Regions from separate parts of the Streptomyces sp. NPDC030991 genome, predicted to be linked through region 2. Evidence: riboswitches for the same ligand, from Rfam matches in the RefSeq annotation. Region 2 holds a riboswitch; each other region holds the start of a gene.

Region 1 (10,589 bases), on a different contig from region 2:
CGGCCAGTTCGCGCGGCTTGTGGGTGCGGGTGTCGCGGCCCGCGACCGTGACCCGGCCGGAGAGCGTGCCCCCGGTGAAGTGCGGGACCAGCCCGCTCACCGCCCCGAGCAGCGTCGACTTGCCGACCCCCGACGGACCCGCGAGGAGCATCAACTCGCCCTCGGGTACGACCAGATCGATACCGGAGAGGACGGGGCGCGGCGCGTCGTCGTAGCGGACGGAGACATTCTCGAAGCGGATCACTGCGCTGCCTCCGGCGGCTGTGCGGACGAGGGGTGCGGGGCGGGGGCCACGAAGGCCGGGAGCAGGCCGAGCAGGATGCCCGCCGCCGGCCACAGCGGCAGGGCCGGGGTGGCGAGGGGGACGACCTGGGGTTGCAGGGCCGACGGGTCCTGCGTGCCCGTCCAGATCATCACCGCGGCCGCCACCGTGCCCGACGCCGCGATCAGCCACGCCCGCACACCCCAGACGTCGGGGCGGTACCGGGTGCGGACCGAGCGGCGGCCCCCCAGCCACAGGCCCCCGAGCGCCGAGGCCACCCCGATGAGGAGGACCGGGAGGCCGTAGCCCGCACCGGACGCGGCGAGCAGGCCGTACGTGCCCGCGCAGACCCCGATCAGGCCGCCCAGGGTGAGCGTCGCCGTGGCGCGGCGGACGGCCGGGGGGACCTGGGCCGTGCGGCCGTAGCCGCGGGCGTCCATCGCGGCCGCCAGGGACACCGAACGCTCCAGCGCGCCCTCCAGGACCGGGAGCCCCACCTGGAGCAGGCCGCGCATGCCCTTGTCCGGGCGGCCGCGCAGCCGTCGGGCCGCGCGCAGCCTGCGTACGTCGGCGATCAGGTTCGGGGCGAACGTCATGGCCACCACGACGGCGACCCCCGCCTCGTACAGCGCGCCCGGCAGCGACTTGAGGAGGCGGGAGGGGGAGGCGAGGGCGTTCGCCGCGCCCACGCAGACGAGGAGCGCGGCCAGCTTCAGACCGTCGTAGAACGCGAACGTCAGGCCCTCCAGCGTGACCTTGCCGCCGATCCGCACCCCCTGCGCCCAGTCGGGCAGCGGCACCTCGGGCAGCGTGAACAGCAGATGCGTGCCGGGGATCGGCGAACCCAGGACCGTGGCGAAGACCAGGCGGATCCCGATCACCGCGAGGCCCAGCTTCACGAACGCCCCGTACGAACGCGCCCACGGCGCCTCGGTCCGCCGCGCCGCCACCACGTATCCGGCGACGCCGATCAGGAGAGCCAGCAGCAGCGGGTTCGTGGTGCGGGAGGCCGCCGTGCCGAGGCCGAGCGCCCAGAGCCACCAGGCGCCCGGATGCACGGCGTTGGAACGGTGGGCCTGTGGGGCCCGCAGCGTACGGCCGGTCATCGCGTCAGCCGCGGCGGCGCTTGGCCTGCCAGATCGCGCCGACGCCGAGCGCGGCGACGACGACGACACCGGCGATGACACCGACGGACGGACCGGCGGGGGAGGGCTTCGCCGGAGAGGTGTCCGCGGCCTCGCCGGACCCGGCGAACTCCTTGGTCACCTGCTCGCCGCAGCCCGTCCGCGGGTACCCGGATACGGCGCACAGCAGCGCGTTGCTGTTGTAGCGCAGCGGCTTCGCGACGGAGGCGAGCGCGTCGGCGGTGGTGGCGTCCTCGCCGACCCGCGCGCAGGCCGTGCGGAGCTTCGGCGGGGTCTCGCCGCCCGGCGCGTCCTGCGCGGTGCCGGGGTCGATGACGAGGGCGACGCGCTTGTCGCCGTCCCTGGCCGGGGTGCCGGCGCAGATGGCGGTGAAGTCGGCGGTGCCGCGCGGCTGCGTGGCGTCCTTGGTGTCCGCGCTCACCGCGAACCGGAACCCCTGTACGTCACCGTCGGACGGCGTGGTCCCGGACGGGCCCAGCGACGCGTACGTCCAGGACCCGCCGTCCCGCTCCCAGAACGACCAGTACCGGTACCCCGCGGCCTGCGCCGGAGCCGCCGTGAGCGTGAGCAGCGCGAGCAGCAGGCCGAGTATGAGCCCGGCCGTCCCCCTGCGGGTCACAGCTGCTGCTTCTTGCGGCCGCTGAGCAGGAAACCGGCGCCTACGGCGGCGACGAACATGACGCCGACGATCCACCAGGTGCCGAAGCCGCCGCCGTCGCTCTCGTCGTCCTTCTTCTCGCCGTCGTCGGCGGACTTCGCGGAGGCGGGCGCGGGGCCGGTCTTGTTCAGGGCGCTCACCAGGTCGGTGCCGCCGAAGTCGCGCGGGTCGTTGCCGGTGGCGTGCGCGGCGAGGATCAGCTGGGCGTAGGCCGCGGGCCCGGACTGCGCGGCCCAGCCCTTGGCGTTCTTCTCCAGCCAGGCGTAGGGGTCCTTCGTGTACTTGATGCCCTCCGCGGCGGCGACGGCGGCGACCGCGTCGGCGGTGTTGCCGTAGTCGGGCTGGTCCTCGGCGCCGGCCAGCTGGGACTTCAGGTAGAGGTGGGTGGAGAGCTGGTTCTGGAGGTAGACGGCGCCGTTGTGCGCGATGTCCTCGGGCGCCCTGCCGTCCTCGCAGGTGTACGCGTCCGGAGCCTTGCCCTTGCCGGGTGCGAAGCCGGTGCCGAGCGCGCCGAGGACACCGGCCGCGGTGGCGTCGGCGTTGGCCGCGAGCCTGCCCTTCTTGTCGGGCTGGTAGGCGAGGGCCCCGGCGCTCTTGCCGTCCGAGCAGGGCAGGGCGAACGAGGCGAGGGCGTCCAGGCCGGACTTGCCGGGGCCCGACGTCACGTCGGCCGGCTTCTGGCCCGCGGCGGCGAGCGCGCCGAGCACGACGGAGGTGGAGTTGGCGTCGCTGGCGCCGCCGGGGTTGTAGCCCCAGCCGCCGTCACCGTTCTGGTTCTTCTTCAGCCAGTCGACGCCCTTGGCGACCTCGCCGTCCCGGCCACCGACCGCGGCCAGGGCCTGTACGGCGGCGGCGGTGCTGTTGCTGTCCAGGGCCGTCTTGGCGTCGCACGCCGCGCCGGGCCGGGCGCGGAACGCCGCGAAGCCGCCGTTCTCGCACTGCTGCCCGGCGAGCCAGGCGATGGCCTTCTCCGCCGGCTTCACCCCGGCCGTGTCCTGGGCGACGAGGGCGAGGGACTGCCGCCACACGCCGTCGTAGGTGGGGTCGGACTTTCCGTAGAGGCCCGACGGCACGACGGCCTTCGGGGAGGGGGAGGCACTGTCCGCACCCTCTGCGAACGCGGCCTGCGCGCTCACGGCGCCGATCACGACGGTCGCGGCGACGAGCGCGGCGGTGCGGCGAATGTTCATGGTGGGGCGGGTGCCTCTCCCTGCGGGGGACCCGGGCGGCACGGCACACACAGGCACCGGGCGGCTCCGGTTCCGTATGCCTCGACGGTCCTGAGCCGATCATGACGCGCCCGAGGCATTCCGGCTTTCACGGCTGCGGGATCAGCGCCGGACTCACACCGGCTTCCCCTCGCACGCGCGTATGACGACCCGCCCACTGTACCGGCCACCCGCTCCCACCCCCGAGAGAGCGAAAGCGCCCCCGCGCGAACCCAGCCCCGCCAGGGGCGAGAGGCACATCCAGCGCCGAACCGAACCCTGCAAGGGGCGCGAGGAACGGCGCGAGCAACCACGACGCACCTGCACCCGCCGAGCAGCCCCCGCCCGCACGGCGAGAGGCCCCCCGCCCGCAGGACGAGAGGCACATCCGGCGCCGAACCGAGCCCCGTAAGGGGCGCGGGGAACGGCGCGAGCAACCACCGCGGACCCGCACCCGCCGAGCAGCCCCCACCCGCACGGCGAGAGCCCCCTGCCCGGGCCGGGGCCCGAGCACACACGACGCCCCGCCGGCCGGCGAGAGGCGCCGGCGAGACAAACCCCGCCCCTCCCGCCCGCCCCAGCGAAGGCGTCACCGAACGTCGACGGGCCCGTCATCGCCCGCCCGAGGCGCCGGCGCCGGCGCCCCCAGATACCGCTCGATCACCGCACCCGGCGCCGCCGTCCCCTCCTGCCCGCTCAGGTTCTTGCGGACCGAGTCGAGAATGGTCAGGCCCTGCCCGACGAGCCCGGCGGCGATCTCGCCGAGCCCGTCCGCGCCGTTCAGGACGTTCACGTTCGCCCCGGCGAGCCCCGCGGACGCCTCCTTCACGATCTGCGGCAGCTGGTCGATGAGCATGCGGTCGAGGGCGACCCGGTCGTACGACGCGGCGGCCTCCGCCTGGATCTTCATGCGCTCGGCCTCGGCCAGCGCCAGGACACGGATGCGCTCCGCGTCCGCCTGGGCGGGCTTCACGATCTCCGCGATGAGCTGCTTCTCGCGCAGTTCGGCCTGCTTGAGGGCGAGTTCGGTCTGTGCGGCCAGCACTTCCTGCTGGGCGCGGGCCAGCGCCAGCGGACCCGCCTGCTCGGCCTCGGCCTTGGCGCGGTCCACCTGGGCGCTGTACTCGGCCTGCACGACCGCGGTCTGCCGCGCGAACTCGGCCTGCATCCGGGCCGCCGCCTGCTCCGCCTCCGTGGACGCCTGTGTGGCCTGGGCCTGGGCGATCTGCGCGGCCCGCCGGATGTTGGCCTTGTGCGGCTGCGACATGGCCTCGATGTACCCGGTGTCGCCGTCGTCGATGGACTGGATCTGGAGCGAGTCGACGTGCAGGCCGATCTTGGCCATCTCGGACTTCGACGTGTCCAGTACCTCGGTGGCGAGCTTCTGTCGCTCGGTGACGATCTCCTCGACGGTCATCGAGCCGATGATGGACCGCAGATGGCCGGCGAAGATCCGCCCGGTCAGGATGGACATCTGGTCCTGGTCGGAGAGGAACCGCTGGCCGGCGTTGACGATCGACTCCTGGTCGTTGCCGACCTTGAAGGCGATGACGGCGCGCACGGTCAGGGCGATGCCCTGCCGGGTCACGCACTTCTCCACCACTTCCGCCTCGCTCATGGCGAGGGAGAGGAAGCGGGTCTTGCGGAACACGGGCAGGACGAACTTCCCGTGCCCGGTGACGACGCGGAACGGCGCTCCCCCAAGTCCCCGCCTGCCGCCCGAGATCAGCATCGCCTCGTCGGGGGCGGGAACGCGATATCCGAACATCCCTGATGTCTCCTTAGCGGGCGCCGCCGCCGTCGCCGGACGGGAGATCGCCCCACGCCATGACGGTGACCTGCCGGTGGCCGAGGGACTCCATGATCAGCACGGTCGCGCCGCGGGTCAGCGGCTGGTCGGAGTGGGCGATGAACGTCTCCGTACCGCCCCTGACCCGCACCAGCACCTCACCCGGCCCGGCGGCCCCACGCGTACCGACGACCAGCTCCCCCGTACAGCCGACCACAGCCTCGTCCGGCGCCATCGGCGGCCGCCCCCTCGTCATTCCAGCTCAGATGAGCCCTTGCGAGCCTGTCTTCAAACTCCCGTCTGCCCCGCGACGCCTGGCACGCTCCCCCAGCCTCCGGCCGGGGGTGCCCCCACTCGCCGCGCTGGGCGTAAGGCCAAGTACGTCCAGTACGAGGCCTTGCACCCACCACGCCGAGAGCACGCACCAGACGCCGAGGGGCCGCCCTCCGGGCGACGACGGGAGTTTGAAGACAGGCTCTGAACCAGACCCTACGCCCACGGCCAGAGACGTAACCATCCACGCACGGCAAAGATCCGCGCCCCGTCAGGGCGTCGCCGCGTACGTCACCGGATCGCTCCCGGCCACCGCCTCCGCCCGGCCCAGTTTCACCAGTCTGCGCAGGTGCGCCTCCGCCTCGGAGACCGCGATGGTGCGTGATCCGTAGGGGATGTCGGCCCAGGGACGGTTCCACTCCATGCGCTCCGCGAGCTGCCAGGGGGTGAGGGGCGTGGCCAGCAGGGCGCGGAGGTCGGTGAGGCGGGACTCGTGGTGCTCCAGCAACTCCCGTACGCGGGCCGGGGCGTCGGTGAAGGGGTGCTGGTGGGCGGGGAGCACCTCGGCGGGGGTGAGGCGGCCGACGCGTTCCAGGGAGTCGAGGTAGTCGCCGAGCGGATCGGTGGAGCCGCCCTCGACGGCCGGGTCCTCGTAGAGGCCGATGTGCGGGGTGATGCCGGGCAGCAGGTGGTCGCCGGAGAAGAGGCGGCCGTTGCCGGGCAGCCCCGCCGGGTGCTCCTCCTCCAGGTGCAGGCAGAGGTGGCCCGGGGTGTGGCCCGGTGTCCAGATCGCGCGGAGCCTGCGGCCCGGCAGGTCGAGGAGGTCGCCCGGGGTGACGGTGCGGTCGGGCAGGGCCGCGTCGAGTCCGGGCAGGCGGCGCGGGCGGCCCGTCTCCGCGGCGGCGAGCAGCGGCGCGACATGGTCCTCGGGCGCCCCGGCCGCGAGCAGCTTGGCGCCCATGTACGCGTACCAGCGGGCGGGCGGGTTCTCCCGGGTGCGGCGCACCACCGCCGCGTCCGCCTCGTGCATGGCGATCCACGCGCCGGACGCCTCGCGGACCTTCGCGGAGAGGCCGTGGTGGTCGGGGTGGTGATGGGTGATGAGGACGCCGGTGAGGTCGGTGACGGCGGTGCCGCACGCGGTGAGGCCCGAGGTCAGCGCGGTCCAGGAGGTGGGGTCGTCCCAGCCGGTGTCGATGAGGACCGGTCCCGCGTCGGTGTCCAGGAGGTGGATGAGGGTGTGGCCGAGGGGGTTGTCCGGGATGGGTACGCGGATGCTGTGCACGCCCCCGCCGTGGTCGGTCACCTGCGTGTCCGCTGTCGCCGCTGTCGTCCCCGGCGTCTTCGACGTCTCTTCCATGGGCTCGCCTCTCCGCCGCCGGAGCGCCTGTCCCGCGCGCCGAACTCCGGTCACTGTAATGGAACTTGTAGAACTTGTTTCATTGGTCGCCCGAGCCGACCTTCTGGCCGCCGCCCCCACCCTTCCGCATCCCAACTAGAACTGGTATCAGTTCTGATACACCGTCAGAAAACGTCACGGAAGCGGAAGTCGCCATGACCGAGCTCGTGGAACACGGACAGCTGTTCATCGGCGGGGAGTTGACCGACCCCCTCGGCAAGGACGTCATCGAGGTCGTCTCCCCGCACACCGGCGAGGTCTTCGGGCGGGTGCCGCACGCCGCGCCCGCCGATGTGGACCGCGCCGTCGCCGCCGCGCGCCTGGCCTTCGACGAGGGACCCTGGCCGCGCATGAGCCTCGACGAGCGGATCGCCGTCGTCAGCCGCATCAAGGACGCCATCGCCGTCCGCCACGAGGAGATCGCCAGGATCATCTCCCAGGAGAACGGCTCCCCCTACTCCTGGTCGGTGCTGGCCCAGGCACTCGGCGCGATGATGGTGTGGGACTCCGCGATCAACGTCGCGCGCGCCTTCACGTACGAGGAGACCCGCGACGGCGCCCTCGGGAAGCTGCTGGTGCGGCGCGAACCGGTGGGGGTCGTCGCGGCCGTCGTGCCGTGGAACGTGCCGCAGTTCGTGGCCGCCGCCAAGCTCGCGCCCGCGCTCCTCACCGGCTGCACCGTCGTCCTCAAACCGTCGCCGGAGTCACCCCTCGACGCGTACGTCCTGGGCGAGATCGCGCAGGAGGCCGGGCTGCCCGAAGGGGTGCTCTCCATCCTTCCCGCCGACCGCGAGGTGAGCGAGTACCTGGTCGGGCACCCCGGCATCGACAAGATCTCCTTCACCGGGTCCGTCGGGGCCGGTAAGCGTGTGATGGAGGTGGCCTCGCGTCATCTGACGCGCGTGACCCTGGAGTTGGGCGGCAAGTCGGCCGCCGTGGTCCTGCCCGACGCCGACGTGGAGTCGACCGTCGCGGGGGTCGTGCCCGCGGCCTGGATGAACAACGGTCAGGCCTGTGTCGCCCAGAGCCGCATCCTGCTGCCCCGCTCCCGCTACGACGAGTTCGCCGAGGCGTTCACGGCGGCCGCGGCCGCCCTCGTCGTCGGCGATCCGCTCGACCCCGCCACCCAGGTCGGCCCGCTCGTCGCCGAGCGCCAGCAGCGGCGCAGCCTCGACTACATCCGCATCGGCCAGGAGGAGGGTGCCAAGGTCCTCACCGGCGGCGGCGCGCCCACCGCGGCCGGCCTGGAGCACGGCTGGTACGTCGAGCCGACCCTCTTCGGCGATGTCCACAACGGCATGCGCGTCGCCCGCGAGGAGATCTTCGGCCCGGTCATCTGCCTCCTCCCGTACGGCGACGAGGCCGAGGCCGTCGCCATCGCCAACGACTCCGACTACGGGCTCAGCGGCAGCGTGTGGACCGCCGACGTCGCGCACGGCGTCGACATCGCGCGGCGGGTGCGCACCGGCACGTACAACGTGAACACCTTCAGCCTCGACATGCTCGGCCCCTTCGGCGGCTACAAGAACAGCGGCCTGGGACGGGAGTTCGGGCCCGAGGGGTACAGCGCGTACCTGGAGCACAAGATGATCCACCTGCCCGCCGGGTACGCACCCGAGGAGGGCTGAACATGGGCGACCGCTGGCACGTCGAGGTCGACCGGGGCGTGTGCATCGGCTCGGGCACGTGCCTGCACCACGCGCCCGGCGCCTTCCGCCTCGACGCGGCCCGGCAGTCCCATCCGGAGAACCCAGAGACGGACGCGAACGAGCAGGTCCTGGCCGCGGCGGAGGGCTGTCCCGTCGAGGCGATCGGCATCACGCTCGTCGGCGGCGGCGAGCCGGTCTTCCCGCCCGAGGAGTGACCCCGCGGAGCCGCCGCCCTCCCCGGCGGCGGCTCCGTTCTGCTCGTGGACGCGACCGGTCGCACAGGGCGAAAGCGTGAACTCGAACAAGGCGAACATTACTTGCCTCGTGCGTTTCGCATATTTTCTGATGACAGTTGTGACTGTCCGGCTCCCTGGGTGCGTGCGAATCTCGTTGCCGTCCGACAACGGGCTGTCGAAGGGGGAGGGCCAACACCATGGACAAGCGGTACGAGGTCTACGCCCTTGCCGATCCGAATTTCTACGAGACGCCCGAGCGGCTCTCCGCCGACGGAAAAGCGCGGCGCCTGCCCGAGTTCGATACGGCCCGCCGCGCGGTCCCGGCCGGATGGCGCTCCGACAGCAACGGTGAATGGCTGAATCTCACCCCGCTCGACGACGACGGAACGCCGCGTCAGGGCCCGGGCCAGGGCTGGAAAATACATGCCTCCGCCACCCGGGACAACGCGGAGAAGATCGCCTCGGCCGTCTGGGACTACTGCATACCCCGCGGCATTCCCTTCAAATTCGTTCCGGAGCCGCATCTCCTGCACCTGCGGAACGCGAAATACGCGAGCCGCGACACCAGCGGCAAGTTCGTCACCATCTATCCGGCCGACGACGAACGATGTCACCGAATACTTGAGGATTTGCAAGAACTGCTGCGCGGCTTCGAGGGACCGTATATTCTCACCGACCTCCGCTGGGGCGACGGTCCGCTCTACGTACGGTACGGCGCCTTTTCCCGCCGGCTGGTCGCCAATGAACGCGGCGCGCTCGTCACCGCCATCGAGGACGGCGAGGGACGCCTGGTACCCGACAACAGGGACCCGTCCTTCCAGGTCCCCGACTGGGTGCCCCTGCCGGAGTTCCTCAAACCCCACTTCGACGCCCGCAACGCCACGACCGTCACCGACCTGCCCTACCGCTTCGAGAAGGCCCTGCACTTCTCCAACGGAGGCGGCGTCTACCGCGGGGTCGACACCCGTAACGGCCGCGCCGTCGTCCTCAAGGAAGGCCGCCCGCACGCCGGCCTGGCCGCCGACGGGGGCGACGCCATCGCCCGCCTGGAGCGCGAGAAGGCCGCCCTGGAGCGCCTCTCGGGGCTCGGCGTCGCACCCGAGGTACGCGACTGGTTCCTCATCGGCGACCACCGCTTCCTCGTCATGGACCTCGTGCCGGGACGCCCGCTCAACGCGTTCTTCGCCGAACGCCACCCGCTGCTCGCCCCCGACCCGGAGCCGGCGGCCGTCGCCGACTACGCGGCCTGGGTGCTGCGGATCAACGCGGCCGTGGAGAAGGCGGTCGCCGCCGTCCACGAGCGCGGCCTCGTCTTCAACGACCTGCACCTCTTCAACATCATGGTCGACTCGGACGTCGAGGGCGCGGAGTCCGTCACCCTCATCGACTTCGAGGCCGCGACCCGCGTCGAGGAGAACGACGGCCAGATGCTGGCCCACCCGGGCTTCTGGGCGCCGCTCGACCGCACCGGCACGGAGATCGACCGCTACGCCCTCGCGTGTCTGCGGATCGCCCTGTTCCTGCCCGTGACGACGCTGTTCGTCGTGGACCGCGCCAAGGCCGCCCACCTGGCCGACGTGATAGCCGGCGAATTCCCCACCGTGCCCAGGGAGTTCCTGGACGAGGCGGTCGCGGAGATAACCCGCGGGATCAGCGACGTGCCGGTCGCGACGAGGGGAGCGACCGGCACCACTCCGCTCGCCGACCCCGGCGACTGGCCGCACAGCCGCGACTCCATGGTCGCCGGCATCCTGGCCTCCGCCACCCCGGACCGCGACGACCGGCTCTTCCCCGGCGACGTCCTCCAGTTCGCCACCGGCGGCGGCCTCGGCCTCGCCCACGGCGCGGCCGGCGTCCTGCACGCCCTCGCCGAGACCGGCGCCGCCCGCTACGAGCAGGGCGAACGCTGGCTCCTCGACCACACCGACCCGGTACCGCCCGGCACCGCGCTCGGCCTCTACGACGGCATC
Region 2 (10,589 bases):
GCGTTCCTCTTCACGCAGCTGGCGAAGGTGCACGACGAGGGCCGCACCGACGTCAACTCCACCGAGCTGCTGCGGGAGATCGCGCTGCGGATGTCCGACCCGGGGGGCCTGGAGGCGGAGGAGGAGTGAGGCGGGGGCGCTCCGCGCGTGCGCGCAGGAGCGCCCCTACTTGTTCGGGTCCCGGAAGCGGCCGAGCGCCTTCGTGAGGGCGCTCAGCGGCGAGCCGTCCGCCCTGGCAGGCCCGAGCGCGGGCAGCCGGGGCGGACCGTCACCGGCCTCGGCCAGCGCCGCCTGCGCGGCCTCGGCCGCCTCCCGGTACAGGTCGCGCGAGGTCGTCATGGCGTCGAGCGCCTCGGCGTACCTGGTGACCATGGACTGGGCGTGGGCCAGCTCCTCGTCCGGGGTCAGCAGGTGCCAGCTCTGCCGCAGCCGCGTCAGGGCCTGCTCCGCGTCCGGGGTCAGCGGATGCGGCCGCGCGGCGAACTCCTTGATCCGCTCCAGCAGCTCCACCGGCTCGGAGCCGTCCAGGAAGACATTGCGGACGGTGAAGCGCTCCGCGTCGTACCCCGGCTCCTGCGGGGCGACCGGCAGGACCACGGCGCCCCCTCGCGGCATCCGCAGCTTCAGCTCCCGCTTCATCGCGAAGTCGGCGATCTGCGCCTGCTCCGGCGTGGCCCGGTGCTCTATCACCCGGTGCCGCAGACTCGGCGGCAGGAACGTCGTGACGGGCCGCTGCCCCCGCGCGTCCGGCGTCATCGCCTCGTGCACCACGACATGGACGTACCAGCTCTGCCGGGTGCAGTCGCGCAGCCGGTGGCGCAGCTCGTCGTCGTCCTTGGGCAGGTAGTTCGTCGTCCGCAGGCGCACGCCGGGCACCGCGTAGTGGTCCCAGGGGACCCGGTCGCTGTCCGGCCAGAACATCGTGGCGGGCGACGGCCAGTGCGCGTCCCACACCTGCTCCGCCTCCGCGGCGAGGACCCAGCCGACGCCGTCGCCGTCCTTGCGGCGCCCGTCGGGGTCGTACATCGTCAGCTGTGCGCGCACCGTGACGTCGTCGGCCACGCGCCAGCGCGCTTCGAACAGACGGCGGGCCGAGGGGCCGGGGTCGGCGGTCTCGTCGCGCGGGTGCAGGACGGTGGAGCGGGCCGCCTCGACGGGGTCGAGGTCCAGGAAGTCGTCGAGCACCCCGGCCGCCTTGAGGGCGATCAGGTTGCGCCGGACGTCCTGCTCGGGCTCGGGGCCGAGATGGCGCCCGCGCCCCAGCCACGCGGTGTCGGGGACGGTGGTCGGGGAACTGCTCTTCTTGGCCATGGAGTCTTCTGTGGGTGATCGGGGCACGACCAGTATGGGGCGTGAACCGCTCGGCGGAAGTGGGCAGGGTGGGCGGGTGTCGGGATTGTCGCGCGTGTACGCGGCTTTCGGCACCCCGCAACGCCGTGGCTCCGGCCGGTGATCCCGTAGGCTCGGCGGATGGCCCGGTACTTCGACGTGCATCCCGAGAACCCGCAAGCGCGCATCATCGGCGCGGTCGCCGACGGCATCCGCGACAGCGCGCTGATCGCTTACCCCACGGACTCCTGCTACGCGCTCGGCTGCCGCCTCGGCAACCGGGAGGGCGTCGAGCGGATCCGTACGATCCGGCAACTCGACGACAAACATCACTTCACCCTGGTGTGCCAGGACTTCTCCCAGCTCGGCAGGTTCGTCCACATCGACAACGACGTGTTCCGCGCGATCAAGGCGGCCACGCCCGGCAGCTACACGTTCATCCTCCCCGCGACGCGCGAGGTGCCGCGTCAGTTGCAGCACCCCAAGAAGAAGACGGTCGGTGTCCGCATCCCCGACCACGTCGTCACGCAGGCGCTCCTCGCCGAACTCGGTGAGCCGCTGCTCTCCAGCACCCTGCTGCTGCCCGGCGAGGACGAGCCGCTCACCCAGGGCTGGGAGATCAAGGAGCGGCTCGACCACGTGGTGGACGCCGTGCTCGACTCCGGCGACTGCGGTACGGAGCCCACCACGGTCATCGACTTCTCCGGCGGCGAGGCCGAGATCGTCCGCCGCGGCGCGGGCGATGCCGAGCGGTTCGAGTAGCGACTACGCGGCTACACAGTCCCGGCGAGCGTGCCCAGGAAACGGATGTGGGGGCGCTCGCCGGGGCCGGGCCGGGTGATGTGGGCGCGGACGCGGTAGACGTCGGCGATGAGCTCCTCGGTGAGGACGGCGCCCGGTTCGCCGGCCGCCACCACCCGGCCCTGGCGCAGGACCACGATCTGGTCGCAGTAGGCGGCCGCGAGGTTCAGATCGTGCAGGGCGACGACGCTGGTCAGCTCCAGGCCGGAGATCAGGTCGAGGAGCTCCAGCTGGTGCTGGATGTCCAGGTGGTTCGTGGGCTCGTCGAGCAGCAGCTCGCGCGGCTCCTGGGCGAGGGCGCGGGCGATCTGCACCCGCTGGCGCTCGCCGCCCGACAGGGTGTGCCACAGCCGGTGTGCCCGGCTCGCGAGTCCGCTGCGCTCCAGGGCGGCCAGGACCGCGGCCTCGTCCTTGGCCGAGGCGGGCGTCCAGGCCCCCCGGTGCGGGACCCGGCCGAGCCGGACGACGTCGCCGACCGTCAACGCGACCTGGGTGTCGGCCTGTTGGTGGACCAGGGAGATGCGCCGGGCGGCCGCCCTGCGGGGCACCGCGGCGAGCGGGTCCCCGTCCAGCGTGACGACGCCGGACGCCGGGGCGAGCACTCCGGCCAGCAGGCGCAGCAGCGTCGACTTGCCCGAGCCGTTCGGGCCGAGCACGCCGGTGACGGTGCCGGCCCGTGGCGTCAGGCTCACCCCGTCCAGGACCAGGGCGCCCCCGGCCGACCAGGACACCCGGTCCGCGGCCAGGCCCGCGCTCATCGGGTGCTCCGGCCGCGGAAGAGGACGAGCACGAACGCGGGCACGCCGATCAGCGACGTCACCACCCCCACCGGAACCTCCTGCGGTTCGAGGACCGTACGGGCCAGTGTGTCGACCCACACCAGGAACACCGCGCCGGCCAGCGCCGTGACCGGCAGCAGCCGGGTGTGCCCGGGGCCCACCAGGGCGCGCGCCGCGTGCGGCAGCACGAGCCCGACGAAGCCGATCGCCCCGGCCGCGCTGACCAGCGCCGCCGTCAGCAGCGCCGTCACGCAGAGCAGGACGAGCCGGGTGCGGGCCACGTGCACGCCGAGCGCGGCGGCCGCCTCCTGTCCGAAGGCGAACGCGTCCAGGGTCCGGCCGTACCCGAGGCAGACGGCCAGCGCCACCACCAGCACCGCCAGGCACAGCCACACCTCGCTCCAGCCGACCCCGCCGAGCGAGCCCAGCAGCCAGAACAGGACGCCGCGCGTCGTCTCCGCGTCGGCCGCCGTCAGCACCACGAACGAGGTCAGGGAGGAGAACAGCTGCATCGCGGCGACCCCGCACAGCACCACCCGGTCGGTCGTGCCGCCCAGCACGTGGCTGAGGAGCAGCACCAGCGCGAACGAGACGAGCGCCCCGACGAACGCCCCGCCCGACACCGAGAGGGCGCCGCCGCCCAGGCCGAGCACCACCACGAGGACGGCCCCGGTGGAGGCCCCCGAGGAGACGCCGAGCACGAACGGGTCGGCGAGGGGGTTGCGCAGCAGCGCCTGGAGGACCGTGCCGCACACCGCGAGCCCCGCCCCGCAGACCGCGGCGAGCAGGGTGCGCGGCAGCCGCAGGTTCCACACGATGCCGTCGCGGATCGGGGAGAGGTCCGTGGTGCCCCAGCCGAGCCGGGCGCCGACCGCCGACCACACGTCACCGACGCGGATGTGCGCCGGGCCGATGGTGATGGCCACGGCGACCGAGGCGCAGAGCGCGGCGAGGGCCGCGGCCCAGTACAGGGCGGGCCGGACCGTGGTCACCTGTCGAGACCGAACTCGCGCAGCGCCGCGGCCACCTTCTCCACACCGTCGACGGTGCGGATCGTCGGGTTCATCGCCTGGCCGCTCAGCAGCACGTACCGCTTCTCGCGGACCGCGGTCATGTTCCTGGTGACCGGGTCGGACTCCAGGAACCTGATCTTCTGCGCGGCGGACTCCGCGGACTGTGAGCGGCGCGTCAGGTCGCCGATGACGAGGACGTCGGGATCGCGGTCCGCGACGGTCTCCCAGTTGATCTGCGGCCACTCCTCGTGCGTGTCGTCGAAGACGTTGCGCACGCCGACTTCCCTGGTGACGATGCCAGGGGCGCCGCAACAGCCCGCCATGTACGGCGAGTCGGAGTTGGCGAACCAGTACAGGACGCTCACACCGTCGGCGTCGATCCCCGAAGTGGCCTTCCGCACCCTGGACTTGAGCTGTGCGACGAGCTTCTCGCCGCGCTCCGCCACGTCGAAGATCCGCGCCAGATCGCGTATCTCGCCGTATACCGTGTCCATGGACAGCGCGCTGCTGCGGACGCCGTCGCCATCGCCGCTGTTGTCCTTGCCGGCGCAGTCGGCGGGGGAGAGGTAGGTGGGCACGCCGAGCTTCTCGAACTGCTCGCGCGGTGCCACCCCGCCCTTGCCGAGGGTGTACGTGAAGGAGGCCGTGGCGAGATCCGGCTCGGCGTCCAGGACCTTCTCGAACGACGGATACCGGTCGGCGAGCCGTGGCACCTTCGCGTTCGCCTTCGCCAGCCCCTCCAGGACCGGGTCGGTCCACGTCGCGGTCCCCACCATCCGGTCCGCGAGACCGAGCGAGAGCATGATCTCCGCCGACCCCTGATCGAGGGCGACGGCCCGGCGCGGGGCGTGCGTGACGTGCACCCGCGTGCCGCAGTTGTCGAGGGTGACGCCGGACCCGGCGCCGCCCGCGCGGTCCGCGGTGCCGGCGCCGCCGCATGCCGTGAGCAGCAGCGCGCCCGCCAACAGCGGGGCCAGGCGGGCGACGTGACGTGCGAACAGCACGGAACTTCCTCTTCGTCCAGGGCCCATACGCGGAGCCGGCCTACGGTTCACCCCCGGCCGGGTGTCGGTCCCGGAGGCCGCCAGCAGGTCTTCGGACTCGGGATCGTCCGGACGAAGCGCCTTCCCGAACCGGTACCCGGCTCAGTGGCAGTGGCTCCGCCCGTCCCCCTCACCGCTGCGCGTCAGCTCCGGACTTCCACCGGATTCCCTGACCCGTACGCGTTCGAGAACGCACAAAGGTACGACTGGCCTCCGGAACGTATCACGGGCGTGACCAGCCGCTGACGGGCGGTACCGGCAGGTCAGGGGGTGGCGCGCCGCGCGGCGGGGATAAATCGTTCGCCGCTCCTGGCGTGGGCCCCTACCCTGCGTCGGATGATGACAGCGGACGACGTGCGGGCCGTCCTCGCCCTGCTGCGGCAGCCGGGGTGGACGTGTGGATCGGGGGCGGCTGGGGCATCGACGCCCAGATCGGCTCGGAGAGCCGGGAGCACCGCGATCTCGACCTGATGCCGCCGACGGCTCCGCCCGGCAGGCGTCCTTCGATCCGCAGCGGCCGTTCACGTACCCGGCGGACGCCTTCGTCACCGGTACGGTCGCGGGGGAGCGCGTGCCCTGCCTCTCCGCCGAGCAGCAGGTCCGTTTCCACCAGGGGCACGAGCCCGCCGACCGCGACCGGCACGACATGGCGCGGTTGCGCCACGCCTTCGGGACCGCCACCCGCTCCTGACCGCCCGTCAGAAGGCCACGGGCTCACGGATGATGGGGCACGTCATGCAGTGACCGCCGCCCCGGCCGCGGCCGAGTTCGGCGCCGACGATGGTGACGACCTCGATACCCGCCTTACGCAGCAGCGCGTTGGTCTGGGTGTTGCGGTCGTAGGTGACGACGACCCCCGGCTCCAGGGCGACCGCGTTGTTGCCGCTGTCCCACTGCTGGCGCTCGGACGCGTACACGTCACCGCCGGTCTCGATCACCCGGAGTCCTGGCAGCCCGAGCCCCTTCGCGACGACGTCGACGAAGGGCGTCGACCCCTCGTCGGTGATGTGCAGGCCGGGCGCCCTGTCGCTCGGGCGCAGGGAGAACGTGTGCACCGAGTCCATGATCCGCGGGTAGAGCGTCACGATGTCCCGGTCGGCGAACGTGAAGACGGTGTCCAGGTGCATCGCCGAGCGCAGCCTCGGCATCCCGGCGACGATGACGTGCTCGGCCGCGCCCGCCGCGAACAGCGCGGCCGCGACCTGGGTGATGGCCTGCCGCGAGGTGCGCTCGCTCATGCCCATCAGGACCACTCCGTTGCCGACGGGCATGATGTCACCGCCCTCGAACGTGGCCTGGCCCCAGGCGAGTTCGGGGTCGCCCCACCACACCGTCGAGCCGGTGAAGTCCGGGTGGAACCGGTAGACCGCCTTCATCAGCAGCGTCTCGTCGTGCCGCGCGGGCCAGTACAGCGGGTTGAGCGTGAGGCCGCCGTAGAGCCAGCAGGTGGTGTCGCGGGTGTAGAGCGTGTTGGGCAGCGGCGGCACCAGGTACTCGCGTACGCCGGTCGACTCGCGCGCCATCGACACGTACGCGGAGCGGTACTCGTCGGGCAGGTCGGTGGTGGCGAGACCGCCGATGAGGAACTCGGCGAGCCGCCGCGGCTCCAGCGTCTCCAGGAAGGCGCGGGTGTCGTCGATGAGTCCCACCCCCACCTGATTGGCGACGATCTTGCGGTCCAGGAGCCAGGACTTCGCCTCCGGGATCGCCATGGTCTGCGCGAGCAGGTCGTGCAGCTCGACCACGTCGATGCCGCGCCGCCGCAGCTCGGCGACGAAGTCGGCGTGGTCGCGCTGGGCGTTCTCCACCCACATCACGTCGTCGAAGAGCAGGTCGGCCGAGTTGGTCGGGGTGAGCCTGCGGTGCGCGAGTCCCGGCGCGCAGACGAGGACCTTGCGCAGCCGGCCCACCTCGGAGTGGACGCCGTACGCGGCGGACGCGGGGGAGTCGTGGTCGGTCACGGGGAGCCTCCGGGGCTTGACGGGATGACGGGTCTCACAGGCTGATCCAGCCGGCGGCCAGGGCGGCGACGCCGAGCACGGCGCCGATGACGGAGACGGCGAGAACGACGCGTTCGCGCGGGGAGAACAGGCGTCTGCCCTGCTCCCTGCGGGCCATGACGAACAGGATCGTGGCCGGGGCGTAGAAGACGAAGGAGACGAGGACGAACTTCAGCCCGGCGGCGTACAGCATGAACGCCGTGTAGAGCGTGGCGACGGCCGCGACGGTCAGCTCGCGCGTCGAGGTGCGCCCACCCTCCGTGCGCCGGTCGGCCCGGGCCCCGATGCGCACGGCGAACCCGGCCGCCAGCAGGTACGGGATCAGGGAGAGGGCGCTGGTCAGGTCGAGCGCGAAGTTGAACGCGTCGTCCGAGAACGCGGTGACGACCAGGACCACCTGGGTGAGTACGGTCGTCATGAGCAGCGCGGGCACGGGGACGTCCGCGGCGGTGGAGCGCCGCAGGAAGCGCGGCATGTCGTCGTCCTTGGCGGCGACGAACAGCACCTCGGCGGCCATCAGCGTCCAGGCCAGGTAGGCACCGAGCACGGAGACGATCAGACCGACGCTGATGAACACCTTGCCCCAGGTGCCGACGGCCTCCTCGAGGACACCCGCCATGGACGGCTGGCGCAGCCCGGCGATCTCGCCCATCGGCAGGATCCCGTACGACACGACGACGACCGAGGCGAAGACGGCGAAGACGCTGAGGAAGCCGAGGATCGTGGCCCGGCCGACGTCCGAGCGCTTCCTGGCGTGCCGGGAGTAGACGCTCGCGCCCTCCACGCCGAGGAAGACGAAGACGGTGGCCAGCATGGTGCCGCGGACCTGGCCGAAGAGGGATCCGGCGTAGTCCGCGCCGCCCCAGTTCTCCGCGAAGACCGAGGGGTCGAAGAAGACGAGGGCCAGGACGACGAAGACCAGGATCGGCACGATCTTCGCCACGGTGACGATCTTGTTGATCGCCGCGGCCTCCTTCACGCCACGTCTGATCATCAGGAAGAACGCCCACAGCCCGGCCGATGAGAGCACCACCGCGAGCGCCGTGTCGCCCTCGCCGAGGGCCGGCCAGATCGCGCCCACCGTGGACATGATGAGGACCCAGTACGTCACGTTGCCGACGCAGGCGCTGGCCCAGTAGCCGAACGCCGAGAAGAAGCCCAGGTACTCACCGAACCCGGCCTTCGCGTACGCGTACACACCCGCGTCCAGATCCGGGCGGCGCACGGCCAGGGACTGGAAGACGAGGGCGAGCGTCAGCATGCCGGCCCCGGCGATCGCCCAGGCGATGAGCGCGCCCGCCACCCCGGTCTCCTCGGCGAAGCGGCGCGGGAGCGAGAAGACCCCGGCGCCGACCATGGAGCCGATGACCATCGTGGTCAGGGTGAAGACCGACATCTTGGCGGTGGGAGCACTCCTCTCGACGGACTGCTCCATATGGTCCCCCTCTGTCTGGCTGCGTACGGGCGCGGGCGTCATGGGATGCCGAGGCAACAGTTTCATCCAGCTTGCTCCCGTGTCGCACCTTTTATCCGCAGCCGAATAGCCAGAAATGCCCACTTGTGGGCAGCATGGGAGGCGTCGCGACAGAAGGGCACTGAGGCCATGCACTCCACGTTGAACCCGGCGATCCTGCGAGAGCTCCGCGAACCGCGGCCCTATCCCGCGGTGTCGCTGGCGATGCCGACCCACCGGAAGCGGCCGGAGAACGCGCAGGACCCCGTCCGCCTCGGCAACCTCGTCCACGAGGCGGCGCGGCAGCTCGACGCCGACCCCGGTGTGACCAGGGAGCGCCGCGACGACGTGGTGGCGCAGCTGGAGGCGGCGGTGGCCGAGACCGACCTCGCCCACGCCAGGGACGGCCTCATCGTCTTCGCGGCGCCCGGCGAGCACCAGGTGTGGGCCGTCGACCGGAGCGTGCCCGAGCGCGTCGTGGTCGCGGACACCTTCCTCACCCGCAACCTCGTCGCCGCCGACGCCGCACGGAGCCCGTACTGGGTCCTCGCCGTGGCCGCCGACCGGATCACCCTCTGGGACGGCCGGGGCGAACGCGTCACCGAGGACACCTCCCACGGGTTCCCGCGCACCCGCAGCCTCGAAGCCCCGGACTCCGAACGCAAGGAACGCATCGGGGACCTGCCCAGCACGTTCAGCGACGAGCAGACCCGCCAGTTCTTCCGCGACGCCGACACCGCGCTCGCCGACGTCCTCGCCGCCCGGCCCCGCACGCTCTACGTCACCGGGGACCCGGCCGCGCTCGCCCTGTTCGGCGAGGCCGGGACCGCCGCGCACGGCGCGGTCCAGGTGGCGGTCGGCGGACTCGCCCAGGCCGCGCCGGACGCCGTCGCGCGGGCCGTCGCCCCGGCCCGCGCCGACGCCGCCGAGCGGGTGGTCGCCGACGCGCTCGCGGAGCTCGACCGGGCGCGCGGCGGCAACGCGTACGCGGCCGGTGTGGACGAGGTCTGGCAGAAGGCCTCCGACGGCCGTATCCACCGGCTCGTCGTCGAGGAGAACTACCGCGTCACCGTACGCGCGGGGGAGGGGCACCTCGAACCGGCAGAGGACGACGACCTGGACGCGATCCACGACATCGTCGACGAGATCGTCGAATCGGCTCTGGAGACGGGCGCGCAGGTCGTCTTCGTCCCCGACGGAACACTGGCGGACGCCGGACACCTGGCCGCCGTACTGCGCTTCTGACCGACCGCCGCACCGGTACGACCGCCGCACCGGCACGACCGCCGCACCGGCACGGCCGCGGCAGCGGCGAGGAGATCCGGGCTCTGAGAGAGGAACCCCCACCATGAGTGCAGCCAAGGCGTCCGGACGTCCCCGGCGCGGGCCGCTCCTCCTGGCCGTGTGCGCGCTCACCGGCGCGCTGACGCTCGCGGCCTGCGGCGACGACGACAACGACAGCGGTACCGGTGCCAGCCCCCGGCCCACCGCCGCGAACTCGTCGAAGTTCTCCGGCGAGCCGCCGTCCTCGATGGCCTCCGGCGCCGCGTCGAAGAAGGCCGAGGCCAGGAAGTCGGCCTCCGCGGCGGCCGAGTCGGCGTCACAGCGGGCCCACGACTTCGAGGCGTCGGTCGCCGCCGACGTGGAGCGCGACCGGCAGGAGTTCACCAAACAGCTGGACGGCGTCGACGGCCGGGGCAACGCCATCAAGGACGTCTCCCTGACCGGCAAGCCGCTCTCGCAGACCGACAACGTGCGTGCCCTCGTCGTCCACATCACCAACAGGACGGACACGACCGCCTCGTTCGCGGTGCGGGTCGACTTCAGCGACTCCGACGGCAAGGTCGTCGAGACCACGGTCGTCGGCGCGAAGGACCTGAAGGCGGGCGACCGCGCCCAGCCGCTGGCCATCAGCTCCAAGCCGCCGCAGCCGCACCTCACCGCGAAGATCGCCAAGGCGCAGCGGTACTGACGGTGCTGGTGGGACGGGGCGCGGGCCCGGTCGCTATCTTGTGATCCATGCAGTCCTACACAATCGGCCAGGCGGCGCGGCTGCTCGGAGTGAGCCCGGACACCGCGCGGCGCTGGGCCGACGCGGGCAAGGTCCTCACCCACCGCGACGACAGCGGGCGGCGGCTCATCGAGGGCAAGGACCTGGCCGCGTTCTCCGT
Region 3 (10,589 bases), on a different contig from region 2:
CGCCGACATCACCACCAACCGCATCCTCCAGGGGGCGCTCACCGCCGACGAGGCCCGTATCCGCAAGGCGCTCACCGACCAGCTGACCGTCTTCGCGACCATCGACCCGTACGCCCTGCGGCACGGGGTGACGGACGGGTACTACGCCGACGGGTCCTTCATCCAGCACGCCTCCGTCGCGTACACGGGCTCGTACGGGAAAGGGCTGCTCAGCCGTGTCGTACAGACGCTGAAGCTGCTCGAAGGGACCGGGTTCGCGCACGGCGGCGAGCTGGTGCCGACGGTGCACGGGTGGGTGCGGGACGGGTTCGCGCCGCTGATCTTCGAGGGCTGGATGATGGAGGCGGTGAAGGGCAGGTCGGTCGCGCGGACCGGCAGCGGGTACGCCGACGTCGCCACGATCGTCGAGGCCGTCGTCGACCTCTCATCCCTGGCCACCGGGGAGACGGCCGACGCGCTCAAGGCGTACGTGAAGCATCTGCGCGCCACCTCGCGGGCCGCGCTCGACCCGGCCGTCTTCGTCTCGCCGCTGAGCATCGTCCGCTACGCCGACCTCCTCGCCGACGCCTCCGTGCCCGCCGCCGACCTCAACCCGGCCGCCCGCTGCGTCGCCTTCAACGCCATGGACCGTACGGTGCACCGCCGGCCCGGTTACGCGTTCACGCTGGCCCGCAGCTCGCGGCGGATCAGCAAGTACGAGTACATGAGCGGGGAGAACCTGCTGCCCTGGTTCCAGGGCGACGGCGCGCACTACCTGTACCTGTCGGGGCAGGACCAGACGCAGGCGTACGGCGTCGACTACTTCACCGCCGTGTCGCCGTACGGGTTGGCGGGTGTGACCGCGCCGGTCGAAGTGCGCTGCTCGGTACCGGAGTTGTACGGCGGCAAGCTGTTCTACGACAACCCGGGCCACCCCCTGGAGTTCACGGCGTCCAGTGAGTCCCAGAACCGTTACGTCTACTTCCCGACGGCCACCCAGGACCACTCGGGCGGCGCCGTGCTCGGGGCGTACGGCGCGGCGGGCTGGGTGCTCTCCGACGACGTGCCGTGGCGCGACAAGCGGGCGGGGATCCTGCCGGACGACTTCGTGGCGTATCGCGGCGCGCGGGCGACGAAGTCGTGGTTCCTGCTCGACGACGAGATCGTGGTGCTCGCGGCGGGCGTCGGGGACGCGCCGGGCGCGGACCGGGCGGTGACGACGACGCTCGACGCGCGGATCGCGGCGGCGGGCGACCGGATCGCCGTGACCGAGGGGCGCGGCTGGGTGCGGTGGGAGAACACGACCCGGGCCGCGGCCGTCGGGTACGTGCTGCTGGACGGGCCGGCGCCGAAGGTCCGGCTCGACACGGTGACGCGCAGCCGCCGCGTCGTACGGACCACGAACCCGGACACGGCCGTCACCCGGCAGGTGTTCTCGCTGACGGTGGAGCGTCCGGCGCGGGCCCGGCCCGTCTCGTTCGCCTACGCCCTGCTGCCGAACGCCGCCGCCGACGCGGTCCGCTCGTACGACGCCGTCCGCGTCCTCGCCAACACGCCCCGCCTCCAGGCCGTACGCCATGCCGGGCTCGGGCTGACCGCCGTCAACACCTTCGCGTCCGGCGCCCATCACACAGCGGGCCTCACGGTCGAGGGCCCGGCGTCCGTCCTGGTCCGCCGGGCCGGGGACGTCACGGTCGCCGTCTGCGACCCGACGACGCTGCGCGACACGGTGACGGTGGTGCTGCGCGGGCGGGCGCTGCGGAAGGTCTCCGGTGACGGCGCGGTGCGGGTGACCCGGGTGCCGGGCGGCACCCGGGTCGACGTGACCACGCGCCACGCGTACGGGCGCACCTTCACGGTGCGGCTTCGGTAGGCCGCTGTGGCATCGTTCGCGCGGGCCCCGTACAGCCTTCCGCCTACTCGTCGGACTCCAGGTCGCCCTCGGTCTCCAGGTAGACCTGGCGCAGGGCCTCCAGGATCCGGGGGTCCGGCTTCTCCCACATGCCGCGGGACTCGGCCTCCAGGAGACGTTCGGCGATGCCGTGCAGCGCCCACGGGTTGGCCTCGGAGAGGAACTGGCGGTTCGTCTCGTCGAGGACGTAGGTCTCCGTGAGCTTGTCGTACATCCAGTCGGCGATGACACCGGTCGTCGCGTCGTAGCCGAACAAGTAGTCCACGGTGGCGGCGAGTTCGAAGGCGCCCTTGTAGCCGTGGCGGCGCATCGCCTCGATCCACTTCGGGTTCACGACGCGGGCGCGGAAGACGCGGGACGTCTCCTCGACGAGGGTGCGCGTGCGGACCGTCTCCGGGCGGGTCGAGTCGCCGATGTACGCCTCGGGGGCGGTGCCGCGCAGCGCCCGTACCGTCGCCACCATGCCGCCGTGGTACTGGAAGTAGTCGTCGGAGTCGGCGATGTCGTGCTCGCGGGTGTCGGTGTTCTTGGCCGCGACCGCGATGCGCTTGTACGCCGTCTCCATCTCCGTGCGGGCCGACTTCCCGTCGAGGCCGCGGCCGTACGCGTAGCCGCCCCACACCGTGTAGACCTCGGCGAGGTCGGCGTCGGTGCGCCAGTCCTTGGAGTCGATCAGCTGGAGGATGCCCGCGCCGTACGTGCCCGGGCGCGAGCCGAAGATGCGGGTGGTGGCGCGGCGTTCGTCCCCGTGTTCGGCGAGGTCGGCCTGGGTGTGGGCGCGTACGTGGTTCTGCTCGGCCGGTTCGTCGAGGGACGCGGCCAGCCGGACCGCGTCGTCGAGGAGGCCGATGGTGTGCGGGAACGCGTCACGGAAGAAGCCCGAGATACGCAGGGTGACGTCGATGCGGGGACGGCCCAGTTCCTCGTACGGGATCGGCTCCAGGCCGGTCACGCGGCGCGAGGCGTCGTCCCAGACCGGGCGGACACCGAGGAGCGCGAGGGCCTCCGCGATGTCGTCTCCCGCCGTGCGCATGGCGCTGGTGCCCCAGAGGGAGAGGCCGACGGAGGTGGGGTACTCGCCGCCGTTGTCCGCCTTGTACCGCTCGACGAGGGATTCGGCGAGGGCCTGGCCGGTCTCCCAGGCGAGGCGGGAGGGGACGGCCTTGGGGTCCACGGAGTAGAAGTTACGGCCCGTCGGCAGGACGTTGACCAGGCCGCGCAGGGGCGATCCGGACGGGCCCGCCGGAACGAAGCGGCCCTCCAACGCGCGTACGGAGTTGTCGAGTTCGGCGGTGGTCCCGTCCAGGCGCGGGACGACCTCGCGGGCGGCGAAGTCGAGGATCTGGTGGACGGGCGAATCAAGCCCCTCCGGCGTTCGAGGAGCGAGGTCCGGGGCGGGCGAATCAAGCCCCTCCGGCGATTGAGGAGCGGGGTCCGGGGCGGAGCCCCGTGGCGTGAGGCCGGCCGACGCCACCGCGTCCGACACCGCGCCCGGGTCCCAGCCGGCCGCCTCCATGGCTTCCACCAGTACCCGGGCCGACTCCTCGGCCGCATCCGCATCGGTGCGCGTCGCCGCGGACTCGTCCAGGCCCAGCGCCTCCCGCAACCCCGGCAGGGCCTGGTTGCCGCCCCAGATCTGGCGGGCGCGCAGGATGGCGAGGACGAGGTTGACGCGGCCGGCGCCGGCCGGGGCCTGGCCGAGGACGTGCAGGCCGTCGCGGATCTGGGCGTCCTTGATCTCACAGAGCCAGCCGTCGAGATGCATGATGAACTCGTCGAAGCCCTCGTCCTCGGGGCGGTCCTCGACCCCCAGGTCGTGGTCGAGCTTGGCCGCCTGGATGAGGGTCCAGATCTGGGCCCGGATCGCCGGGAGCTTCGCCGGGTCCATGGCGGCGATCTGGGCGTGCTCGTCGAGGAGTTGCTCCAGGCGGGCGATGTCGCCGTAGGAGTCGGCGCGCGCCATCGGCGGCACCAGGTGGTCGATGAGTGTGGCGTGCACGCGGCGCTTGGCCTGGGTGCCCTCGCCGGGGTCGTTGACGAGGAACGGGTAGACGAGCGGCAGGTCGCCGAGGGCGGCGTCCGGCCCGCAGGCGGCGGAGAGGCCCGCGTTCTTGCCGGGCAGCCACTCCAGGTTGCCGTGCTTGCCGAGGTGGATCATCGCGTCGGCGCCGAACCCGCCGTCGGCCGAGGACGCCGCGATCCAGCGGTACGCCGCCAAGTAGTGGTGCGAGGGCGGCAGATCGGGGTCGTGGTAGATCGCGATGGGGTTCTCGCCGAAACCGCGCGGCGGCTGGATGAGGACGAGCAGATTGCCGCGGCGCAGGGCCGCGAGGACGATGTCGCCCTCGGGGTTGCGGGAGCGGTCGAGGAACATCTCGCCGGGCGGCGGGCCCCAGTGCCGCTCGACACCGTCGCGCAGCTCCTGCGGCAGCGTCGCGTACCAGCGCTTGTAGTCGGCGGCCGGGATGCGTACGGGGTTGCGTGCGAGCTGCTCGTCGGTGAGCCACTCCTGGTCGTGGCCGCCCGCGTCGATGAGCGCGCGGATCAGCTCGTCGCCGTCGCCGGAGGCGAGACCGGGGATCTCGGCCGTGTCCCCGAAGTCGTAGCCCTCCTCGATGAGGCGCTTGAGCAGGACGATCGCGGAGGCGGGGGTGTCCAGGCCGACCGCGTTGCCGATCCGGGAGTGCTTGGTCGGGTACGCGGACAGGACGAGGGCCAGCTTCTTCTCCCGCGCCGGGATGTGACGCAGGCGGGCGTGGCGGACGGCGATCCCGGCGACGCGGGCGGCGCGCTCGGGGTCGGCGACGTACGCGGGGAGGCCGTCCTCGTCGATCTCCTTGAAGGAGAACGGGACGGTGATGAGGCGTCCGTCGAACTCCGGCACCGCGATCTGGCTCGCGGCGTCGAGCGGTGAGACGCCCTCGTCGTTCTCCGCCCAGTCCGCGCGGGACGAGGTCAGGCACAGGGCCTGGAGGATCGGCACGTCGAGCTGGGTGAGGGCGCCCGCGTCCCACGACTCGTCGTCGCCGCCCGCGCTCGCCTCGGCGGGGCGGGTGCCGCCGGCCGCGAGGACCGTCGTCACGATGGCGCCGACGGGGCGCAGGGCGTCGATCAGCCCCGGTTCGGGGGCGCGCAGCGACGCCACGTACAGGGGGAGGGGGCGGGCTCCGGCGCGCTCGATCTCGTCGCAGAGGGCGTGCACGAAGGCCGTGTTGCCGCTCATGTGGTGGGCGCGGTAGTAGAGCACGGCGACCGTCGGGCCGTCGGCGGTGGACGCGGCGCGCTCCAGCGGGCCCCAGGTCGGCGCGGGCGCCGGCGGTTCGAAGCCGTGGCCGGTGAGCAGCACCGTGTCGGAGAGGAAGAGGGCCAGCTGGGCCAGGTTGGCCGGGCCGCCGTGCGCCAGGTACTTGTGGGCCTCGGCGGCGATGCCGACGGGGACCGTGGAGGCCGCCATCAGCTGGGCGTCCGGCGCCTGTTCACCACTGAGCAGCACCAGCCGCAGCCCGGCGGCGGTCAGCCGGTCGATGCCGTCCTGCCAGGCGCGCACCCCGCCGAGGAGCCGTACGACGACGAGGCCGACTCCGTCGAGAAGCTCCGGCAGCTCGGTCTCGACGTCCAGCCGGGAGGGGTTCGCGAAGCGGTACGTGACCGCGGCGTCGGTGGTGTCCGCGGCGTGGGCGGCGTGGGCGGCGTTCGCCGCGCGGGCGCTGAGCAGGTCCGTGTCGGATGTCGACAGGAGCAGGATCCGCGACGGCTGAGCGGGCTGCGTGAGCTCCGTGGGGTGCTGGGGCATGCGTCGTCTGGCCTTCCTCGGGGTGTCCGCGCCCCGGGTGGTCGTTGGACGGCGGGAGTTCCTGGCTCACCCTCTTCTCGTAAGAGGGCTCACAGTGGCGGGACCGCGCCGGAATCACACCGGGCTTCCTCCCCTGTCGCCGTCGCGGCGATGGCGGCGGGCCGGACAGGACCGCCGCGGCTCATCGTACGGGGCGGGGGCGTGACCTGGTACGGGATGCCCGTCACAGACGGTGGGTATGCTCCGTCGCATGCCCGCCTCCCCCATACCCGGTGATCCCGGTACGCCCGGAACATCCGGAACGTTCCGGGGTGACGCCTGCCCCGGCGCGCTGCGGCTGCACGCGGCGGACGACGGGTTCCTGGCCCGGGTCCGCATCCCCGGCGGGGTCCTCGACGTGGCGCGGGCGCGGGCCATCGGCGACGCGGCCCGGCGGCTCGGGGACGGCACGCTGCACCTCACGTCGCGGGGCAATGTGCAGGTGCGGGGGTTGCGCGAGGGGTGCGGCGCGGAACTGGCCCAGCTGCTCGGCGCGGCCGGGCTGCTGCCGTCCGCCGCGCACGAGCGGGTCCGCAACGTGGTGGCTTCGCCGATGTCCGGGCTCGACGGGGACGGGTTCGTCGACGTACGCGGGTGGTTGACCGGGGTCGACGCGGAGCTCTGTGCGAGTTCCGTCACTCCAGGGCTCTCCGGGCGGTTCCTCTTCGCGCTGGACGACGGGCGCGGGGATGTCGCCGGGCTCGGGCCCGATGTGCTGCTGCGCGGGGTCGCCGGGGGCGGGGCGGTGCTTGCCGTCGGGGGCGCGGAGTTCCGTGTGCGGTACGAGGACGCGGCGCGGGCCGCGGTTGTCGCGGCCGAGGTATTCGTCGGGGCGGCGCGGGGGGTTGCCGGCCGGCGGGTCTGGCGGGTCTCCGAACTCGGCTTGCCCGGGGGCGAGTTGGCCCGCCTTGTCGCTGCCCGACTGACTGAATCGGGGATCGAGGCCGGCCCCGTCAGGGGCGCGTCCGCTTCCGCCCGGGTCGAGACCAGCCCCGTCAGGGGCGCGGGGGACGCGTCCGCTCCCGCCCGGGTCGAGGTCAACCCTGCCAGGGGCGCGGGGAACTGCGCGACCAGCCACGACGCATCCGCACCCGACGACGAGAGCGCACCCGGCGCCGACGCCGAGGCCACGGGGCTCCGCCCCGGACCCCGCTCCTCAATCGCCGGAGGGGCTGAATTTTCCGAACCCAGCGCTTCCATGCGAGCGACCGGAGAGGCTGAATTTGCCGAACCCGGCACCTCCACGCGAGCAGCCGAAGGGGCCGAATTTGCCGGACCCAGCGCCTCCACGCGAGCGACCGGAGAGGCCGAATTTTCCGAACCCGGCACCTCCACGCGAGCAGCCGGAGCGGCTGAATTTTCCGGGCCCCGCGCAACGGACCGGGCCCTCCGGGTCACCGCCCCCCTCGGATCCATCACCGGCCCACAATGGACCGCACTGACCACGCTCGCCGCCCGACTACCACCCGGGGAGATCCGGTTGACCCCCTGGCGGGACATCGTGGTGCCCGGGGCCACGGCGGCGGACGCCGGGGAGCTGGCCCGGGCCGGGCTGGTGACGGATGCCGCGTCCCCCTGGGCCAGGACGGGCGCCTGCATCGGGCGGCCCGGATGTGCCAAGTCCCACGCCGACGTGCGGGCCGACGCCGAGGCCCGCCACCCGCGCCTGCCCACCTACTGGTCCGGCTGCGAACGCCGCTGCGGGCACCCCGTCGGACCGTACGTGGACGTCGTGGCCCGACCGGACGGCACGTACGCCGTCACCGACCCCTCTGCCTCCACCTCGACACCCATCTGAGAGAGCCGAACCCGTGTATGACTACGAGAAGGACGGCGCGGCGATCTACCGCGAGTCCTTTGCCACCATCCGAGCGGAGGCCGCGGAGGGACTCGCGGCGCTGCCCGCCGACGTCGCCCAGGCGGCGGTCCGCATGATCCACGCCTGCGGCCAGGTGGATCTCGTACAGGACATCGGCCACTCGGCCGGCGTCGTGGCGAAGGCCAGGGCCGCCCTGCGCGGCGGGGCGCCGATCCTCTGCGACGCGCGGATGGTCGCCAGCGGTGTCACCCGCAAGCGGCTGCCCGCCGACAACGAGGTGATCTGCACCTTGAACGACCCTGAAGTACCGGCTCTGGCAGCCGAGTTGGGGACGACGCGCAGCGCCGCCGCGCTGGAGCTGTGGGGGGACCGCCTCGACGGGGCCGTCGTCGCCATCGGCAACGCCCCGACCGCCCTCTTCCACCTCCTGGAGATGATCGGCAAGGGCGCGCCGAAGCCCGCGGCCGTGCTCGGCGTCCCGGTCGGGTTCGTCGGGGCCGCCGAGTCCAAGGACGCGCTGGCCGCGAACGAGCTCGGCCTGGAGTACCTGATCGTCCGCGGGCGTCGTGGCGGCAGCGCCATCACCGCCGCCGCGATCAACGCCATAGCGACCGAGGTGGAGATCCAGGCATGAGCGACGCATCCACGCCCAGGGGCCGGCTGTACGGGGTCGGGCTCGGGCCCGGCGACCCGGAGCTGATGACCGTCGCCGCGGTCCGTGCCATCGCGGGGGCCGACGTCATCGCGTACCACTGCGCCCGCCACGGCCGTTCCATCGCCCGTTCGATCGCCGCCGAGCACATCAGGGACGAGCAGATCGAGGAGCGGCTGATGTATCCGCTCACGGTCGAGACGACGGACCACCCGGGTGGCTACCGCGGGGCGCTGGACGACTTCTACGCCGAGGCCGCCGCCACGCTCGCCGCGCACCTCGACGCGGGCCGCACGGTCGCCGTGCTCGCGGAGGGCGACCCGCTGTTCTACGGCTCCTACCAGCACATGCACAAGCGGCTGGCGGACCGGTACGAGACGACGGTCATCCCCGGTGTCACCTCCGTCAGCGCGGCGGCGGCCCGCCTCGGCGAACCGCTCTGCGAGGACAAGGAGACGCTGACGATCATCCCGGGGACGCTCCCCGAGGACGAGCTGACCGCCCGTGTCGCCGCCGCGGACTCGGCGGTGGTGATGAAGCTGGGCCGTACGTTCACCAAGGTCCGCGCGGCGCTGGAGGCTTCGGGCCGGCTCGACGACGCGCGTTACGTCGAGCGGGCGTTCATGGCCGGCGAGCGCACCGGCCGCCTCGCCGACATCGACCCGGAGTCGGTGCCGTACTTCTCCGTCGCGGTCCTGCCGTCGCGGGTCGACGCGGAGCCCACCGAGGGGGAGCCGGGGGCCGGTCGCGGCGAGGTCGTCGTCGTCGGCACCGGCCCCGCCGGGGCGCCCTGGCTGACCCCGGAGTCGCGCGGCGCCCTCGCCAACGCCGACGACCTGGTCGGTTACACCACGTACCTCGACCGCGTGGCGGAGCGTCCGGGGCAGCGGCGGCACGGCTCGGACAACAAGGTGGAGTCCGAGCGCGCCGAGTTCGCCCTCGATCTGGCGCGGCGCGGGCGGCGCGTGGCCGTCGTCTCGGGTGGTGACCCGGGTGTCTTCGCGATGGCCACGGCGGTCCTTGAAGCCGCCTCGCAGGAGACGTACGCCGATGTGCCCGTACGCGTACTGCCCGGCGTGACGGCCGCCAACGCCGCCGCCGCGAAGGCCGGGGCCCCGCTCGGCCACGACTACGCCACGATCTCCCTCTCCGACCGGCTCAAGCCGTGGGAGGTCATCGCGGAGCGGCTGCGCACGGCGGCGGCGGCCGATCTGGTCCTGGCGCTCTACAACCCCGGTTCGCGCAGTCGTACGTGGCAGGTCGGCAAAGCCCGCGAGCTGCTGCTCGAACTGCGTCTGCCGGACACCCCGGTCGTCCTCGCCCGCGATGTCGGCGGCCCCGAGGAGAGCGTCCGCACGGTGCGTCTCGCCGACCTCGATCCGGCCGTCGTCGACATGCGCACGCTGCTGATCGTGGGCTCGTCGCAGACGCAGGCCGTCGTACGCGGCGACGGCCGGACCGTGACGTGGACGCCGCGCCGCTACCCGGAGGCGACGGCACCGGCGACCGCCTGAACCGCTACGGGCGCAACCCGGAGGTGGCGGCACCGGACACCGCCTGAACCCGTACGGGCCCTATCCAGCGGCGGCGTCGGACAGTGTCCGCACCCATGCCGCCGCCTCCTCGACGGTGGTCGCCACCGGCACGCCGCCCGGGACCTGCGGGCGGCGCACCATGATCACGGGGAGGCCCGCCTCCCGTGCCGCCGTCAGTTTGGGGGCGGTCGCGGCGCCGCCGCTGTCCTTCGTCACCAGCACGTCGATGCGGTGGCGGGCGAGGATCTCCCGTTCGCCGTCGAGGGTGAACGGGCCCCGGTCGAGCAGCAGCTCCATGTGCGGCGGGCACGGCGGCTCGGGCGCGTCGACGGAGCGTACGAGGAAGCAGGCGTCGTCGATGTGGGCGAACGCGGCGAGCCCCATCCGGCCCGTGGTGAGGAACACCCGCCGACCCGGTCCTCGTACGGTCCGTACGGCCCGCGCCGCCCCGGCCAGCGAGGTGACCTCACGCCAGTCGTCGCCCGCGCCCGGGACCCAGCCGGGCCGGCGCAGCGCCAGCAGGGGAACATGGGTGGCGGCGGCCGCCTCGGCCGCGTTGAAACTGATCGTCTCGGCGAAGGGATGTGTGGCGTCGATGACCGCGTTCACCGCGTGCTCGCGCAGCCAGGCCGCCAGGCCCGCCGCCCCGCCGAACCCGCCGATCCGCACCTCGCCGGGCGGCAGCCGCGGCGCGGCGACGCGGCCCGCGAGCGAGCTGGTGACGCGGGGCCCGTCCGGTGCGTGCAGGGTCCCGGCGAGGCGCCGGGCCTCGGTCGTGCCGCCGAGGACGAGTACGTGCATCGGGGAGCTCCATGGGTGACATGCCTGAGGCGAAGGGCGGGCGCGGCGCCCAACTCAAG

Evidence for each region. A riboswitch is a leader RNA that binds a small molecule or an ion and turns the genes downstream of it on or off. The one in region 2 is predicted to bind cobalamin.
Region 1: it holds a riboswitch for cobalamin, as region 2 does, so the genes downstream of both, ACZ45E_RS06470 (prenyltransferase/squalene oxidase repeat-containing protein) here and ACZ45E_RS25025 (ABC transporter substrate-binding protein) in region 2, are expected to answer to the same signal.
Region 3: it holds a riboswitch for cobalamin, as region 2 does, so the genes downstream of both, cobN (cobaltochelatase subunit CobN) here and ACZ45E_RS25025 (ABC transporter substrate-binding protein) in region 2, are expected to answer to the same signal.

Annotation. Positions count from the first base shown of each region.
Region 1 is NZ_JBVIFR010000003.1:59,796-70,384, reverse strand. Features, by position in the region: gene ACZ45E_RS06485 (ABC transporter ATP-binding protein) at 1-244, opposite strand, end outside; gene ACZ45E_RS06480 (energy-coupling factor transporter transmembrane component T) at 241-1,368, opposite strand; gene ACZ45E_RS06475 (SCO2322 family protein) at 1,373-2,026, opposite strand; gene ACZ45E_RS06470 (prenyltransferase/squalene oxidase repeat-containing protein) at 2,023-3,255, opposite strand; adenosylcobalamin-variant (AdoCbl-variant) riboswitch at 3,361-3,435, opposite strand; gene ACZ45E_RS06465 (flotillin family protein) at 3,863-5,041, opposite strand; gene ACZ45E_RS06460 (hypothetical protein) at 5,055-5,297, opposite strand; gene ACZ45E_RS06455 (MBL fold metallo-hydrolase) at 5,607-6,695, opposite strand; gene ACZ45E_RS06450 (aldehyde dehydrogenase) at 6,890-8,362, shown strand; gene ACZ45E_RS06445 (ferredoxin) at 8,365-8,598, shown strand; gene lanKC (class III lanthionine synthetase LanKC) at 8,817-10,589, shown strand, end outside.
Region 2 is NZ_JBVIFR010000013.1:255,218-265,806, forward strand. Features, by position in the region: gene ACZ45E_RS25000 (hypothetical protein) at 1-129, shown strand, start outside; gene ACZ45E_RS25005 (hypothetical protein) at 166-1,311, opposite strand; gene ACZ45E_RS25010 (L-threonylcarbamoyladenylate synthase) at 1,471-2,091, shown strand; gene ACZ45E_RS25015 (ABC transporter ATP-binding protein) at 2,103-2,888, opposite strand; gene ACZ45E_RS25020 (FecCD family ABC transporter permease) at 2,885-3,901, opposite strand; gene ACZ45E_RS25025 (ABC transporter substrate-binding protein) at 3,898-4,953, opposite strand; cobalamin riboswitch at 4,989-5,191, opposite strand; partial or broken gene ACZ45E_RS25030 (nucleotidyltransferase domain-containing protein) at 5,302-5,656, shown strand; gene ACZ45E_RS25035 (arginine deiminase) at 5,664-6,926, opposite strand; gene ACZ45E_RS25040 (basic amino acid/polyamine antiporter) at 6,961-8,400, opposite strand; gene ACZ45E_RS25045 (baeRF3 domain-containing protein) at 8,569-9,663, shown strand; gene ACZ45E_RS25050 (hypothetical protein) at 9,767-10,390, shown strand; gene ACZ45E_RS25055 (TOBE domain-containing protein) at 10,438-10,589, shown strand, end outside.
Region 3 is NZ_JBVIFR010000004.1:183,354-193,942, forward strand. Features, by position in the region: gene ACZ45E_RS09550 (polysaccharide lyase family 8 super-sandwich domain-containing protein) at 1-1,852, shown strand, start outside; gene cobN (cobaltochelatase subunit CobN) at 1,896-5,684, opposite strand; cobalamin riboswitch at 5,721-5,875, opposite strand; gene ACZ45E_RS09560 (cobalamin biosynthesis protein CobG) at 5,935-7,521, shown strand; gene ACZ45E_RS09565 (precorrin-8X methylmutase) at 7,535-8,176, shown strand; gene ACZ45E_RS09570 (precorrin-2 C(20)-methyltransferase) at 8,173-9,708, shown strand; gene ACZ45E_RS09575 (cobalt-precorrin-6A reductase) at 9,769-10,530, opposite strand; gene ACZ45E_RS09580 (cobalt-precorrin-5B (C(1))-methyltransferase) at 10,542-10,589, shown strand, end outside.